Regions from separate parts of the Prescottella sp. GW823-FHT02E09 genome, predicted to be linked through region 2. Evidence: predicted binding sites of a transcription regulator. Region 2 holds the regulator's gene; the other holds the start of a gene.

Region 1 (7,377 bases), on a different contig from region 2:
CACCGGCGGTGGACAGCAGACCAATTGGGGCAAGTACGCGCCGCTGCTCGCGAACGAGGGGTACTGCGTGTTCGCGCTGACCTACGGCACCGCGCCCGGCGTGCCGTGGCCGTTGACTGCGATCGGCGGGATGCTTCCGATGGAGCAGAGCGCGCAGCAGTTCGGCGCCTTCGTCGATCGGGTGCTCGCTGCCACCGGGGCGAAGAAGGTGAACATTATCGGGCATTCGCAGGGCACGCTGATGCCGAGCTACTACCTGAAGTTCCTCGGCGGCGCCGACAAGGTCGACAAGTACGTCTCGCTCGCGCCCCTGTGGAAGGGCGTCGACGCACTGGGCGTCTCGCAGCTGGCGCCGGCGGTCAAGCGGGCGGGTCTTCAGCAGGTACAGGCGGATACGGTCGAGAAGCTGTGCGGGGCCTGCTTCCAGATGGCGGCCGGCACCGACTTCATGAACAAGATGAACGAGGGCGGGCCCTACGTCCCGCAGGTGACGTACACCAACATCATGACCCGCTACGACGAGGCCGTCGTGCCGTACACGGCCGGCTTCGTCGAGGCCCCGAACGCCACCAACATCGTCGTACAGGACGGCTGTTCGCTCGACTACGCCGAACACGCGGGCATCGCCGCGGATCCGATCGCGGCGACCCACGTGCTCAACGCACTCGATCCGGAGCATCCGCGCCCGGTCCCGTGCTTCTTCGTCCCGCCGTTCACCGGCTGACCCAGGCCTGCGGCCCGTGCGCCTTTTCGGTAGGGCGAGCTACCAAAAAGGCGCACGGGCGCGAAGCGCCTAGCCGAGGACCAGGTGGTCGCCGTCCTCGGAGACGGTCACCGGCACGGTGTCGCCGTCACGGACGGTGCCCGCGAGCAGCAGCTTGGCCAGCTGGTCGCCGATCGCCTGCTGGATGAGGCGACGCAGCGGGCGCGCGCCGTACAGCGGGTCGTAGCCGCGCACCGCGAGCCAGAACCGCGCCGAGTCCGACACCTCCAGCGTGAGCCGCCGGGCCGCGAGGCGCGAGGCCAGCTGGTCGAGCTGGATGTCGACGATCGACTCGAGCTGCTCCTCCGACAGCGGATCGAAGACGACGACGTCGTCGAGCCGGTTGACGAACTCCGGCTTGAACGCCGCGCGCACCGCCGCCATCACTTGTTCACGATCGCCGCCGGCACCCAGGTTGGAGGTGAGGATCAGGATCGTGTTCCGGAAGTCGACCGTGCGGCCCTGACCGTCGGTGAGGCGGCCGTCGTCGAGCACCTGCAGCAGGATGTCGAACACGTCCGGGTGCGCCTTCTCGACCTCGTCGAACAGCACGACGGTGTACGGCCGGCGGCGCACCGCCTCGGTGAGCTGTCCGCCCGACTCGTAGCCGACGTAGCCGGGGGGCGCACCGACGAGCCGCGCCACCGAGTGCTTCTCGCTGTACTCGGACATGTCGATCCGCACCATCGCGCGTTCGTCGTCGAACAGGAACTCCGCCAACGCCTTCGCGAGCTCGGTCTTGCCGACGCCGGTGGGACCGAGGAACAGGAACGAGCCGGTGGGCCGGTTGGGGTCGGCGACGCCGGCCCGGGCGCGGCGCACCGCGTCCGACACCGCCTGCACCGCGTCCGCCTGCCCGACCACGCGCTTGCCGAGTTCGGTCTCCATGCGCAGCAGCTTGGCGGTCTCACCCTCCATCATGCGGCCGGCGGGGATGCCGGTCCACGCGGACACGACGTCGGCGACGTCGTCGGGACCCACCTCCTCCTTGAGCATGACGGCACCGTCGGATGCGCCGTCGGATGCGGCGGCCGCGGCATCGAGTTGCTTCTGCAGCTCGGGGATCCGGCCGTAGCGAAGCTCGGCGACCTTGCCGAGGTCGCCGTCGCGTTCGGCGCGTTCCTCCTCGCCGCGCAGCGCCTCGAGCTGTTCCTTGACCTCGCGCACCGAATCGATGGCGTTCTTCTCGTTCTGCCATCGGGCGGTGAGCTGGCGGAGCTTCTCCCGATGGTCGGCGAGTTCCTCGCGCAGCTTCTCGAGCCGCTCCTTGGATGCCGCGTCGGTCTCCTTCGTCAGCGCCATCTCCTCGATCTCGAGACGACGCACCACGCGCTCCACCTCGTCGATCTCGACGGGACGCGAGTCGATCTCCATGCGCAGACGCGACGCGGCCTCGTCGACGAGGTCGATGGCCTTGTCCGGCAGGAAGCGCGAGGTGATGTAGCGGTCCGACAGGGTCGCGGCGGCGACGAGCGCGGAGTCGGTGATGCGCACACCGTGGTGCACCTCGTACCGCTCCTTGAGTCCGCGCAGGATGCCGACGGTGTCCTCCACCGACGGCTCGCCCACGAGGACCTGCTGGAAGCGACGCTCGAGCGCGGCGTCCTTCTCGATGTACTGGCGGTACTCGTCGAGCGTGGTGGCGCCGACCAGCCGCAGCTCGCCGCGGGCGAGCATCGGCTTGATCATGTTGCCGGCGTCCATCGCCGACTCGCCGGTCGCGCCGGCGCCGACGATGGTGTGGAGCTCGTCGATGAAGGTGATGACCTGGCCGGCCGAGTTCTTGATGTCGTCGAGCACGGCCTTGAGCCGTTCCTCGAACTCACCGCGGTACTTGGCACCGGCCACCATCGACCCGAGGTCGAGCGAGATGACGGTCTTGCCCCGCAGGGACTCCGGGACGTCGCCGGCGACGATGCGCTGCGCGAGGCCCTCGACGATCGCGGTCTTGCCGACGCCGGGTTCGCCGATGAGCACCGGGTTGTTCTTGGTGCGACGGCTCAGCACCTGCACGACGCGCCGGATCTCGGTGTCGCGGCCGATGACCGGGTCGAGCTTGCCCTCGCGGGCCTGCGCGGTGAGGTCGGTCGAGTACTTCTCGAGCGCCTGATAGGTGCCCTCCGGGTCCGGGCTGGTGACGCGGGCACTGCCGCGGACGGCGGTGAACGCGTCGCGCAGCGCCTCCGGGGTGGCACCGTGGCCGACGAGGAGCTTGGCGACGTCCGAGTCTCCGGCAGGAGCGGAGCCTGCGGAGCGACCCAGTCCCCCAGCGAGACCCACCATGACGTGCTCGGTGGAGACGTACTCGTCGTCCAACTCCGTCGCCAGATGCTGCGCGGCGGTGATCGCCGCGATCGCCTCGCGTCCGAGCTGCGGCTGCGTGGTGGCACCGGTGGCCCGCGGTAGCCGGTCGACCAGGACCTGGGCCTCGTGCCGCACCATGGTCGGATCGACGCCGACGGCCTTGAGCAGCGGCGCGGCGATGCCGTCGGTCTGGTCGAGCAGCGCGACCAGCAGGTGTGCGGGACGGATGTCGGGGTTGCCCGCCGCCGACGCCGACTGCAGCGCAGCCGTCAGCGCGGCCTGGGTCTTGGTGGTGGGAGAGAACGAGTCCACTGGTCACCTTCCTTGCGACGAACGAACAAGATCATTGTGCCGTGTCGGAGGATTTCCGCGCGGCTGTCGTTCTCCTCAACGAACGAAACCTTGAGTCTGTTCCGCTCAACTTCAAGTTTCTACGGTCACCACCCGTCAGCAGCGCGGCGGGACATCCCGTGCACACTGGTAGGCGGTGCCGGTCGGTTTCCCACGCCCGGGCCACGGAACACGCGAGGGAGGACGACGTGGACACGGCCGAGATCGGGCTCATCCGCTCACTTTTCACTACCGTCACCACGTCCCCGGACCACCGCGACCGCTTCGCCCGCACCTTCTACACCCAATTCTTCGGACGGTTGCCCCAATGCCGGTCGCTGTTCCCCGCCGGCATGGACGCGCAGCGCGCCAAGCTCGTCTCGGCGGTCGAGTTCATCGTGCGCGGCCTCGACGACACCGATCGGCTGCTGCCGTTCCTCGCCCAACTCGGCCGCGACCACCGCAAGTACGGCGTGGAGCGCGAGCACTACGCCGCGGCGGGCAACGCGCTGCTCGACGCGGTGCGTGACGTCGACTCCGACGAGCCGTGGAGCCCGGAGAGCGACGCCGCGTGGCGGGAGCTGATCGCGCTGATCACCACCACGATGTCCGACGCGGCCGACGCCGACGACTTCCCGGCGCTGTGGGGGGCGACCGTCGTCAGCCACGAGCGGGTGCTGCGGGACCTCGCGGTCATCCGGCTCGAGTGCGACTCGCCGATCCCGTACGCCGCCGGCCAGTACGTGAGCGTGCAGATCCCGCAGCGGCCGCAGATGTGGCGGTACCTGTCACCGGCGATGCCGACCAACCCGTTCGGGCAGCTCGAGTTCCATGTCCGACGCGTGTCCGGCGGGTGGGTGAGCCCCGCGATGGTCAACGAGACCGCGGTCGGCGACCGCTGGCAGCTCAGCTCCCCACTCGGCGGTCTCCACGTGGACCGCGAGTCCGGGAAGGACGTGCTGATGATCGCCGGCGGCACCGGACTCGCCCCGCTGCGCGCACAGATCATGGACATGGCTCACCGCGGCGTCAACCCGCGGGTGCACCTGTTCGTCGGCGGCACGTACCCGTGCGACCTGTACGACATCGAGACGCTGTGGCACCTGTCGCTCAGCAACCCGTGGCTCACGGTCGTGCCGGTGACCGAGGAAGCCGAGAACCCCTGGTGGCACCCGTATCCCAGCCCCGAACCGCCACCGGGACTGCACCAGCGTCTCCTCGGTCCGCTGGGCCGGGTGGTGGGCCAGTTCGGAACCTGGGCAGACCGACAGGTGCAGATCTGCGGTTCCCCGGCCATGGTGAAGACCACCGCGTACGCATTGCAGCGGACCGGCACACCGGCGTCGGCGATCTCCTACGATCCGCTGCGCTGACATTCTGCTGCCCGAACGGGGAACAATGGCGGAATGCAGCAACCCTCCTGGACCGCAACCGTCGTCGAACACCACCGCCTGCGCCGCGACCTCGCGGTGGTGCGCCTGATCGGTGAGTCCGTGCCGTTCCGAGCCGGACAGTACGTGGATGTGAGCGTGCCTGGGCATCCGCGCCTGCCCCGACGCCTGTCCCCCGCGCTGCCGCCGTCGCTCGACGGCAAGCTCGAGTTCCACGTCCGCACCGTCCCCGGCGGCTGGGTGAGTCGCAGCATCGTCGAGGACACGCGCCCCGGCGACCAGTGGCAGATCTCCACGCCGCGCGGCGAACTCACGGTCGACGAGAACGGGCCGACCGTCGTGATGGTGGCCGGAGGAACGGGCCTCGCCCCGCTGCGTTCGATCATCCTGGATCTCACGCAGGTCGAGAATCCGCCGCAGGTGTACCTGTTCGTGGGTGGCCGCACTGCCGCCGACCTGTACGCGTCGGACATGCTGTGGATCCTGACGCGGCAACTGCCGTGGCTCACCACGGTTCCGGTCGTCGAGGACGTCACCGACCCCGGAACGAACGACGAGTGGTACGCCCGGATCGTCGCCGAGGTCGGCCCGGTCAACTTCCACGAGGACGACCTGCTCGAGGGCACGCTCGCCGAGGTCGTTGCCGAGCACGGCGCGTTCGTCGACCACCAGGTCCTCGTGTGCGGGTCGCCCGCGATGGTGCGGACCACGCGAGATCGTCTGATCGCCACCGGGACCCCCGCCGACGCCATCCGGTTCGACCCGCTCGACTAGCGGTGCGCCGGGAATGCCGGGCGAGAAATGAACGAATCTCCTGCAGGTCTGGACGGGCGTCCATATAGTCAGCGAGGACGCGTTCGGGGGTACGGCTCCAGGTGATGCGGTGCGGTACGCGTCCTGATGACTGCAGCAGCCGACACCTAATCCCGATCGAATGGAGCTCTTCCGTGAACCGTACGACGCTACGACGAGCTGCCGCCGCCGGCGCCAGTGCCGCGATGATCGCCACCGGCATGACCGTCTCCCTCGGCGCCGGAACCGCCGCTGCCCAGGAAGCCACCTGCCAGCAGACCAAGAACTTCAGCGCCGACGGCATCGTCGTCCAGCAGACCGTCGACAAGGCCGAGGTCGCACCCGGCGGCACCGTCACCTACCAGACCAAGGTGAGCCGGGGCAGCGGAATCTGGATGCTCAAGGAGATCGGGCAGTTCCACGACCCGGCACTGACGCTGGACGGCTCCCGGCTGAACGTCTGGTACGTGAACGGAGGCCAGAAGTGGGGCCCGACCGAACTGAACAACGATCCCGCCAAGAACCTGTACTGGGAAAAGACCCAGGGCTACTGGGAAATGACCGGCGGCAACTACGCGATCCTCGAGATGACCTACCGCGTCTCCGACGACGCCCAGGCCGGTACCGAACTGGTCAGCGGCGTGCAGGCCAAGCCCGTCGGCTGGAACAGCCAGGAGTGGCCGACGAACGGCGCCTGCGTGAAGGTGCGGGCCAAGAACCCGGTCGAGTCGGCGAACGGCAGCCTCGATTCGGCCGGCCTCGGCTCGGTCAGCACGGCCAGCACCTCGATGTTCGGGTCCCTGACCGACCCGACCGGGTCGATCAGCGACGTGATCAACGGCATCGACTTCGGCAAGATCTTCGGCGCGGTGGTCGGTAGCTGACCGACGAACACCGACACGGAAACGCCCGGCCGACGGATTCTCGTCGGCCGGGCGTTCTCGTCATCCCGAGCGCTTGTCACACCGAGCGCGCGGCGCCTTCCCAGAACTGCGCGCGCAGCGCCTTCTTGTCGAGCTTGCCGAGCGGGGTGAGCGGCAGCGTGTCGACGAAGTCGACCGACTTCGGGGCGTGCACGGAACCCTTTGCCGACCGGACGCGTTCGACGAGGTCGGCGGCCTCGACGGTCTGACCGTCGCGCAGCACGACGCACGCCTTGACGGCCTCACCCCACTTCTCGTCGGGCACTCCGACGACCGCGACGCTCGCGACCGCGGGGTGCCCGGAGATGACGTCCTCGATCTCGCGCGGGAACACGTTGAAGCCGCCGGTGACGATCATGTCCTTCTTGCGGTCGACGATGTAGAGGAAGCCGTCCTTGTCGGCGCGGGCGATGTCGCCGGTGTGGAGCCAGCCGCCGCGCAAAGCCTCGGCGGTCTCGTCCGGCTTCTTCCAGTACTCCTTCATCACCAGCGGGCCGCGGACGCAGATCTCGCCGAGCTCACCGCGGGGCACCTCGTTCAGGTCGTCGTCGAGCAGGCGCACGTCCAGCCACGGGACCGGGCGACCGCACGACGCGAGCCGCTCGACGTTCTCCGGGTCGTGCTCCTCCTTGCGCATGACGGTGATCGTCATGCCGCACTCGCTCTGACCGAAGTACTGGAAGAAGATCGGCCCGAGTTCGGCGATGCCTTCCTGCAGGCGGGACGGCGACATCGCGGCGGCACCGTAGAACAGCGTCTGCAGGCTGGAGACGTCGCGGGTCTGCAGATCCGGGTGGTCCAGCAGCATGTAGATCATGGTGGGCACCAACATCGTCGAGGTGATCTTGTACTTCTCGATCGCCTCGAGGACGGC
Region 2 (7,377 bases):
GACCACCAACTCGGTCGTGTCTGTGCTCGAAGGCGGCGAGCCGGTAGTGGTCGCCAACGCCGAGGGCTCGCGCACCACCCCGTCCGTCGTGGCCTTCGCCAAGAACGGTGAAGTGCTCGTCGGTCAGCCCGCCAAGAACCAGGCGGTCACCAACGTCGACCGCACCATCCGCTCGGTCAAGCGCCACGTCGGCACCGACTGGACCGTGGAGATCGACGACAAGAAGTACACGCCGCAGGAGATCAGCGCCCGCACGCTGATGAAGCTCAAGCGTGACGCCGAGGCGTACCTCGGTGAGGAGATCACCGACGCCGTCATCACCGTCCCCGCCTACTTCGAGGACGCGCAGCGTCAGGCCACCAAGGAGGCCGGACAGATCGCGGGCCTCAACGTCCTGCGCATCGTCAACGAGCCCACCGCGGCCGCGCTCGCGTACGGCCTCGACAAGGGCGAGAAGGAACAGACCATCCTGGTCTTCGACCTCGGTGGCGGCACCTTCGACGTGTCCCTGCTCGAAATCGGCGACGGCGTCGTCGAGGTCCGCGCGACCTCCGGTGACAACCACCTCGGTGGCGACGACTGGGACGAGCGCGTCGTGTCGTGGCTCGTCGACAAGTTCAAGGCTCAGAACGGCATCGATCTGACCAAGGACAAGATGGCCCTGCAGCGTCTGCGCGAGGCCGCGGAGAAGGCGAAGATCGAGCTGTCCAGCTCGCAGAGCACCTCCATCAACCTGCCGTACATCACCGTCGACGCGGACAAGAACCCGCTGTTCCTCGACGAGCAGCTCACCCGCAGCGAGTTCCAGAAGATCACCTCCGATCTGCTGGACCGCACCCGCGCGCCGTTCCAGGCCGTGGTCAAGGACTCGGGCATCGCCGTCAAGGACATCGACCACGTCGTGCTCGTCGGTGGCTCCACCCGTATGCCGGCCGTCTCCGACCTGGTTCGTGAGCTCACCGGTGGCCGCGAGCCCAACAAGGGCGTGAACCCTGACGAGGTGGTCGCCGTCGGCGCCGCCCTGCAGGCCGGCGTCCTCAAGGGCGAGGTCAAGGACGTTCTGCTCCTCGACGTCACCCCGTTGTCCCTCGGTATCGAGACCAAGGGTGGCGTGATGACCAAGCTCATCGAGCGCAACACCACCATCCCGACCAAGCGCTCCGAGACCTTCACCACGGCGGACGACAACCAGCCGTCGGTGCAGATCCAGGTGTTCCAGGGTGAGCGCGAGATCGCCTCGCACAACAAGCTCCTCGGATCGTTCGAGCTGTCCGGCATCCCGCCGGCCCCGCGCGGCGTGCCGCAGATCGAGGTCACCTTCGACATCGATGCCAACGGCATCGTGCACGTGACCGCGAAGGACAAGGGCACGGGCAAGGAGAACACGATCAAGATCCAGGACGGCTCCGGTCTGTCCAAGGACGAGATCGATCGGATGATCAAGGACGCCGAGGCGCACGCGGAGGAGGACAAGAACCGCCGCGAGGAGGCCGAGGTCCGCAACCAGGCCGATTCGCTGGTGCACCAGACCGAGAAGTTCATCAAGGACAACGAGGACAAGGTGCCGGCCGACGTCAAGGAGAAGGTCGAGGCCGCGGTCACCGAGGTCAAGACCGCTCTCGCCGGCTCGGACATCGCCGCCGTCAAGGCTGCGGTGGAGAAGCTGTCCACCGAGTCGCAGGCCCTGGGTCAGGCGATCTACGACGCGCAGGCTGCCGACGCCGCCGCGTCCGGTGACGGCTCCGGCCCCGCCGACGACGACGTCGTCGACGCCGAGGTTGTCGACGAGCCGACCGATCAGGACAAGAAGTGACGGCGGAGAACCCCGAGCGCGAACCGGTGACCGCCGACGATCAGGTCGCGGACACTGTCGACGCCGCCACCCCGGCTGCCTCCGAGGAGGCAGCCGGGGCCGGTACGGCCGAGGCAGACGATCTGACCACGATCACCGCCGAACTCGAGAAGGCCAGCACCGAGCTGGGTTACGCGAAGGCGGAGATCGCCAACATCCGTCGTAACGCGCTGGCTCGGATCGATCGGGCCGTCGAGGACGAGCGGGTCGCGGTGGTCGGGAAGTTCCTCGACCTCGTCGACGATCTCGACCGGGCACGCGCCCACGGGGATCTGGAGTCGGGACCGCTGAAGGCGCTGTCCGACAAGCTCGCCGGTGTGCTCGACGGTCTCGGCCTGGAAGGGTTCGGCGCCGAGGGCGACGCCTTCTCCCCGGAGCTGCACGAGGCCGTGCAGATGGAGGGCGACGGTGACAACCCCGTCCTCGGGGCGGTGCTGCGCAAGGGCTATCGCCTGGGCGAACGAGTGCTCCGCACGGCGATGGTGACCGTCACCGACGGTGCGCCTGCAGCCGATGCGGCAGCCGAGTAGATAGACAGACAGCAGTGAGAGGAGGAGACGCCCAGTGAGCCAACGGGAGTGGATCGAGAAGGACTTCTACAAGGAACTGGGTGTCTCTTCCGGCGCCTCCGCCGACGAGATCAAGAAGGCGTACCGCAAGCTGGCCAGGGATCTGCATCCCGACGCCAACCCCGGTGACACCAAGGCGGAGGAGCGTTTCAAGACGGTCAGCGAGGCGCATGCCGTCCTCTCCGACCCCGCGAAGCGCAGGGAGTACGACGAGGCCCGCCGCTTGTTCGCGAGCGGCGGCTTCGGCCCCGGAGCCGGGTACGGCACCGGGGGTGGCGGTTTCGGTGGTGGCGGTTTCGACATCAACGACCTGTTCGGCGGCGGCGGTGGTGCCGCCGGCGGTGACGGCGGCCTCGGCGACCTGTTCGGCGGGCTGTTCAACCGCGGTGGCGGTGGCCGCGCCGCGGCGTCGCGTCCGCACCGCGGCAGCGACGTCGAGACCGAGACCACGCTCGAGTTCCGCGAGGCCGCACAGGGCGTGACGGTTCCGTTGCGCCTGACCAGTCGCTCGGCGTGCACCACGTGCCACGGCAGTGGTGCCAAGCCGGGCACCAGTCCACGGGTGTGCCCGCGCTGCAACGGAACCGGCGTCGTCAGCCGGAACCAGGGTGCGTTCGGTTTCAGTGAGCCGTGCGACGACTGCCGCGGCACGGGATCGATCATCGACGACCCGTGCCCCGACTGCCACGGCAACGGGGTCACCAACCGCACTCGCACCATCACCGTCCGGGTTCCCTCGGGCGTGAGTGACGGCCAGCGGATCCGCCTGGCGGGTCAGGGCGAGGCCGGGCTGCGGGGCGCGCCGTCCGGCGACCTGTACGTCACCGTCCACGTCCGTCCCGACAAGGTGTTCGGGCGCAACAACGACGATCTGACGCTGGTGGTTCCGGTCAGTTACGGCGAACTGGTGCTCGGCACCACACTGTCCGTGCCGACACTGGACGGCCGTGTGGGCGTGAAGGTTCCGGCCGGAACTGCGGACGGACGGATTCTCAGGGTGCGAGGGCGCGGTGTGCCCAAGCGCGGCGGAGGCGCCGGCGATCTGCTGGTCACCGTGAAGGTTGCGGTGCCGCAGAAGCTCGACGATCCCGCCACGGAGGCGCTCCAGACCTACCTGGAGGCGGAGAAGGCCAGCGGATTCGATCCGCGGGCAGGATGGGCCGGCGCCTGACCGGCGTGAACCGATCGAACGGGTGAACCATCATGAGCGACAAGGGACGCAAGGCGTCGGAGGTCCCCGCGGACCCCGATGCGCGGGTGTTCGTCATCTCGGTGGCCGCCGAACTGGCCGGCATGCACGCACAGACGTTGCGTAACTACGACCGGCTCGGCCTGGTCACCCCGCACCGCACCACCGGCGGCGGTCGGCGGTACTCGCCGCGGGACGTCGCGCTGCTGCGCGAGGTGCAGCGGCTGTCCCAGGACGAGGGCGTCAACCTCGCCGGCATCAAGCGGATCATCGAGCTGACCAACCAGGTCGAGGCACTGCAGCACCGCGTCGACGAGATGGCCGCCGAGATCGCCCGCGTCCACGCCAGCTACCGCCGTGACCTGGTGCCCATCCCGCGCAGCAACGCGATCGTCGTCTGGAAGCCGCGCAACCAGCGCTGACCGCGCCGTCCTACGGGCCCCATCCCCTGAACGGGAGTTCACGGCACGCATCGAACCCGATAGCGTGCCGTGAACTCCCGTTCGTGGCTCATACGGGGGCACCGGCGTCGCGCAGGACACGGGTGATCTGTGCGATGAGGGTAGGTCGGCCGTGGATCAGCTGTCGCGCCTTCACCCGGATCACCCGCGAGCGCTCCCACACCATGTCGGCGCGGCCGATGAAGCGACCACCGTCGCGGACCGTCACCTGAGTGTCGGGGCGGGGCAGGCCGGCGCGGACGAGGGCCAGCCGGGTGCGCGTCTCCCACGGCGACTCCGCTCCCTCGTCGGACTCCTCGATCACGCTGCGCAACTGGATGATTCCGCCTTCACCGGCATGTCGTTGCGTGAACTCCGAGAGCGACTCGCGTGTGATTCCCGCCGACTGGTACAGCGCTTCGACGGCTTCGACGGCTTCGACGGCTTCGACGGCTTCGACGGCTTCGGTCGCTCGGTCGAAATCGAGTCGTCGGCCCAGATCGAAGGCGGTACGCAGCGGAACGGCACGAGAATTCCAGTCATCCCGGCACCCTCGCGGCGTGCCCCGACGCCGATCGCACCCAGCAGGCTGCGGAGCCCCCGTCCGTGGACGGCGCCGACCCTGTGGACAACTCGCTGATCGACCCCCGAACGGGAGTTCACGGCACGCTGTCGGCCCGACAAGGTGGCGTGAACTCCCGTTCAGCGGTATCGCGGAGCGTCGCCCTCCCACCTCGCGGCCGGATCGGTTGACGTTACCCACATCACACCCCTATGCTCCCACTCAAGCAAGTGCTTGGTGAATCAAGCAAGTGCTTGATGGGAAGAGCTCGGTGGGCGTAAGTGCAGAGTGACGTGTCGGGGAGTCGCTCAGCAGGGGCTTGCCGAGCTCTTCCATGTCCAGGCAGGCCAAGCGAGCGCTTGGTTCTGTAGTGCGTAGCGGGTGTCCTAGGAGGGCAGTCATGAAGAGTCGGCGTCCAGTGTTCGTCGCGGCAGTTGCCGCGTCGGTCCTGACAGTTGCAGGGTGTGGCGGGGCGGAGTCGGCCGAGGCCGGCGGCGCCGATGCGCCGTACCGGGTCCTCGTCACCGGCGGCATCAGCGCCCAGGGCGTCCTCGCGGCGAACGCTCAGACTTCGATCCTCGCGACCAAGGCCGGCGTCGAGGTGCAGAACCAGGCCGGTGGCATCGGTGGTCGTCAGATCGAGTTGACGGTCGTCGACGACGCCGGTGATGCCACGATCGCGGTCACCAAGGTGCGCGAGGCCATCAACAAGCAGAAGCCGGACCTCGTCCTCAACTCCGGGCCGTCGTCCGTCGGCGCTGCAGTGCTGCCGATCCTCAAGCAGAACGACATCCTCTCGTTCAACGTTGCGCCCACGCCGGATTCGACGGATCCGTCGAAGTTCCCGCTGAACTTCGACCTCGCACCCGGTGCCGGCGACAACGCTCGCGGCATCGTCGGTCACGCGAAGGAGAAGGGCTACGACAATATCGGCGTCATCCACGGCAGCACCGCCTACGGCGAGCTGTTCGGCAAGGAGATGACCTCCGAGCTGGAGAAGTCCGGACTGAAGCAGGCCGGCAACGAGGAGTACGAGGCCACCGCGCTCGACATGACCGCGCAGCTGCAGTCCCTCAAGAACGCCGGCGCCGACGCGATCGCGCTGGATGCGTACGGCGCCCCGCTGGGCTACGTCCTGCAGAGCATGCAGCGTCTGGGCTGGGACGTGCCGCTGATCGGCAACACCTCGGTGTCCAGCACCAATCTCGTCGCCAACGAGCCCCCGAACGGTGTCCTCGGCACGCCCGAGGTGAAGAACCTTGTCTCGCAGGTCTTCACGAGCACCGTGTACGACCCGGACAACGAAGCCGTCAACAAGATGGTCGACACGATGGCCTCGCTGGGCACCATCTCGTCGACGCTGATCATCGCCGACAACTACGACGCGTTCCCGCTCGTGGCCGCTGCCGCCGAGAAGGCCGGCACCACCACCGACGCCGAGAAGCTCGCACAGGCACTCGAGACCGAAGAGGTCCAGAAGAACGCGAAGACGGCCTTCCTGTCTCGCTACAACTTCACCGCCGACAACCACGGCCCGAACCCGACTCAGGACGAGATGGAGTTCATCGCGCCCACCAAGGTCGTCAACGGCCAGTTCGGTAACCCGCAGGCATGAACTCGGTGATCTTCGTTCCGACGACGCACAGGAGGGCACCGCTGTGACGATTCTGTGGTCGGGGCTCGCCCTCGGCGCTGTCTACGTACTCGTCGCGATCGGGTACAACATCGTGTTCGTCTCGTCGAACACCTTCAACTTCGCGCAGGCGCAGTTGATGATGGTCGGCACGTTCGTGGCCTACACGGGCCTGGTGACGCTGAAGCTTCCGGTGCTGGTGGTGGCGGTGATGGCCACCGTGACGGTGATGATCCTCGCCGCGGTCGAGGAGTTGGTCGCGATCAGACCGGTCGCCGATCACCAGAACCAACTGGTGACGACACTGGGCGCGGCGACGTTGCTCAACGGTGCGACGCAGTTGATCTGGGGAAGCGAGCCGCTGACGGTTCCGTTCTTCGGGTCGAACGATCCGATCACCATTCTGGGGGGCCGGACGTATCCGGTCGAGATCGCGCTGCTGGTGCTGTCGATCGTGCTCGTGATCGGTCTCGGTCAGCTGAGCAAGCGGACCATGACCGGCCTGGCGCTCATGGGCGTGTCGGAGGACCGCGAGGCCGCGATGCTGCGCGGCGTCAACGTGCGGCGCATCGCGATGGGCGCGTTCGCGTTCTCCGGTGCGATCGCCGGTGTGCTCGGACTGTTCGTGGGCCCCAAGACGTTCGCGGTCGCCACGCTCGGCGCCGCACTGGCCCTCAAGGGCTTCGTGGCGTTGGCGATCGGTGGCTTCGGTTCGCTTCCCGGCGCGCTGATCGGCGGTCTGACGGTCGGTCTCGTCGAGTCGTTCACAGCGCTGTGGGCGGGTAGCCAGTACAGCAACATCGCGGTGTTCGTGGTGCTGATCGTCGTCCTGATGGTCAAACCGGCCGGACTGTTCGGCACGGTGAAAGAACGGGTGGTGTGACCATGCAGATCTGGCGCACTCTGCGCGGTGTCCCGAGTTGGATCTTCGCGCTCGTGTTCGGCCTTGTCGTGTTCTTCGCGCCGATGCTGGGAATGGATGCGACCAACACGCGTCAGCTCCAACTGGCGTGCATCCTGGCCCTGGTGGTCAGTGGTCTGAACCTGAGCCTCGGCTACGCCGGTGAGCTCGCACTGGGCCAGGCCGCGATGTATGCGGCCGGTGCGTACACGGCCGGGCTGATGTCTCAGG

The links. Region 2 encodes HspR, which represses chaperone genes until heat shock. Its sites were predicted from a motif close to ANNTGAGTNNNNNNNACTCANNT; they were not measured.
Region 1: clpB (ATP-dependent chaperone ClpB) is a predicted target of HspR. The motif match lies at 3,468-3,490, and genes of this name have one in related genera.

What each region holds. Positions count from the first base shown of each region.
Region 1 is NZ_JBXAJP010000018.1:14,287-21,663, reverse strand. It holds gene AC1RIF_RS27115 (alpha/beta fold hydrolase) at 1-724, shown strand, start outside; gene clpB (ATP-dependent chaperone ClpB) at 794-3,379, opposite strand; gene AC1RIF_RS27105 (FAD-binding oxidoreductase) at 3,607-4,770, shown strand; gene AC1RIF_RS27100 (FAD-binding oxidoreductase) at 4,804-5,562, shown strand; gene AC1RIF_RS27095 (hypothetical protein) at 5,736-6,464, shown strand; gene AC1RIF_RS27090 (AMP-binding protein) at 6,541-7,377, opposite strand, start outside.
Region 2 is NZ_JBXAJP010000007.1:378,089-385,465, forward strand. It holds gene dnaK (molecular chaperone DnaK) at 1-1,813, shown strand, start outside; gene grpE (nucleotide exchange factor GrpE) at 1,810-2,382, shown strand; gene dnaJ (molecular chaperone DnaJ) at 2,417-3,592, shown strand; gene AC1RIF_RS20105 (heat shock protein transcriptional repressor HspR) at 3,625-4,032, shown strand; gene AC1RIF_RS20110 (hypothetical protein) at 4,121-4,375, opposite strand; gene AC1RIF_RS20115 (ABC transporter substrate-binding protein) at 5,013-6,227, shown strand; gene AC1RIF_RS20120 (branched-chain amino acid ABC transporter permease) at 6,271-7,128, shown strand; gene AC1RIF_RS20125 (branched-chain amino acid ABC transporter ATP-binding protein/permease) at 7,131-7,377, shown strand, end outside.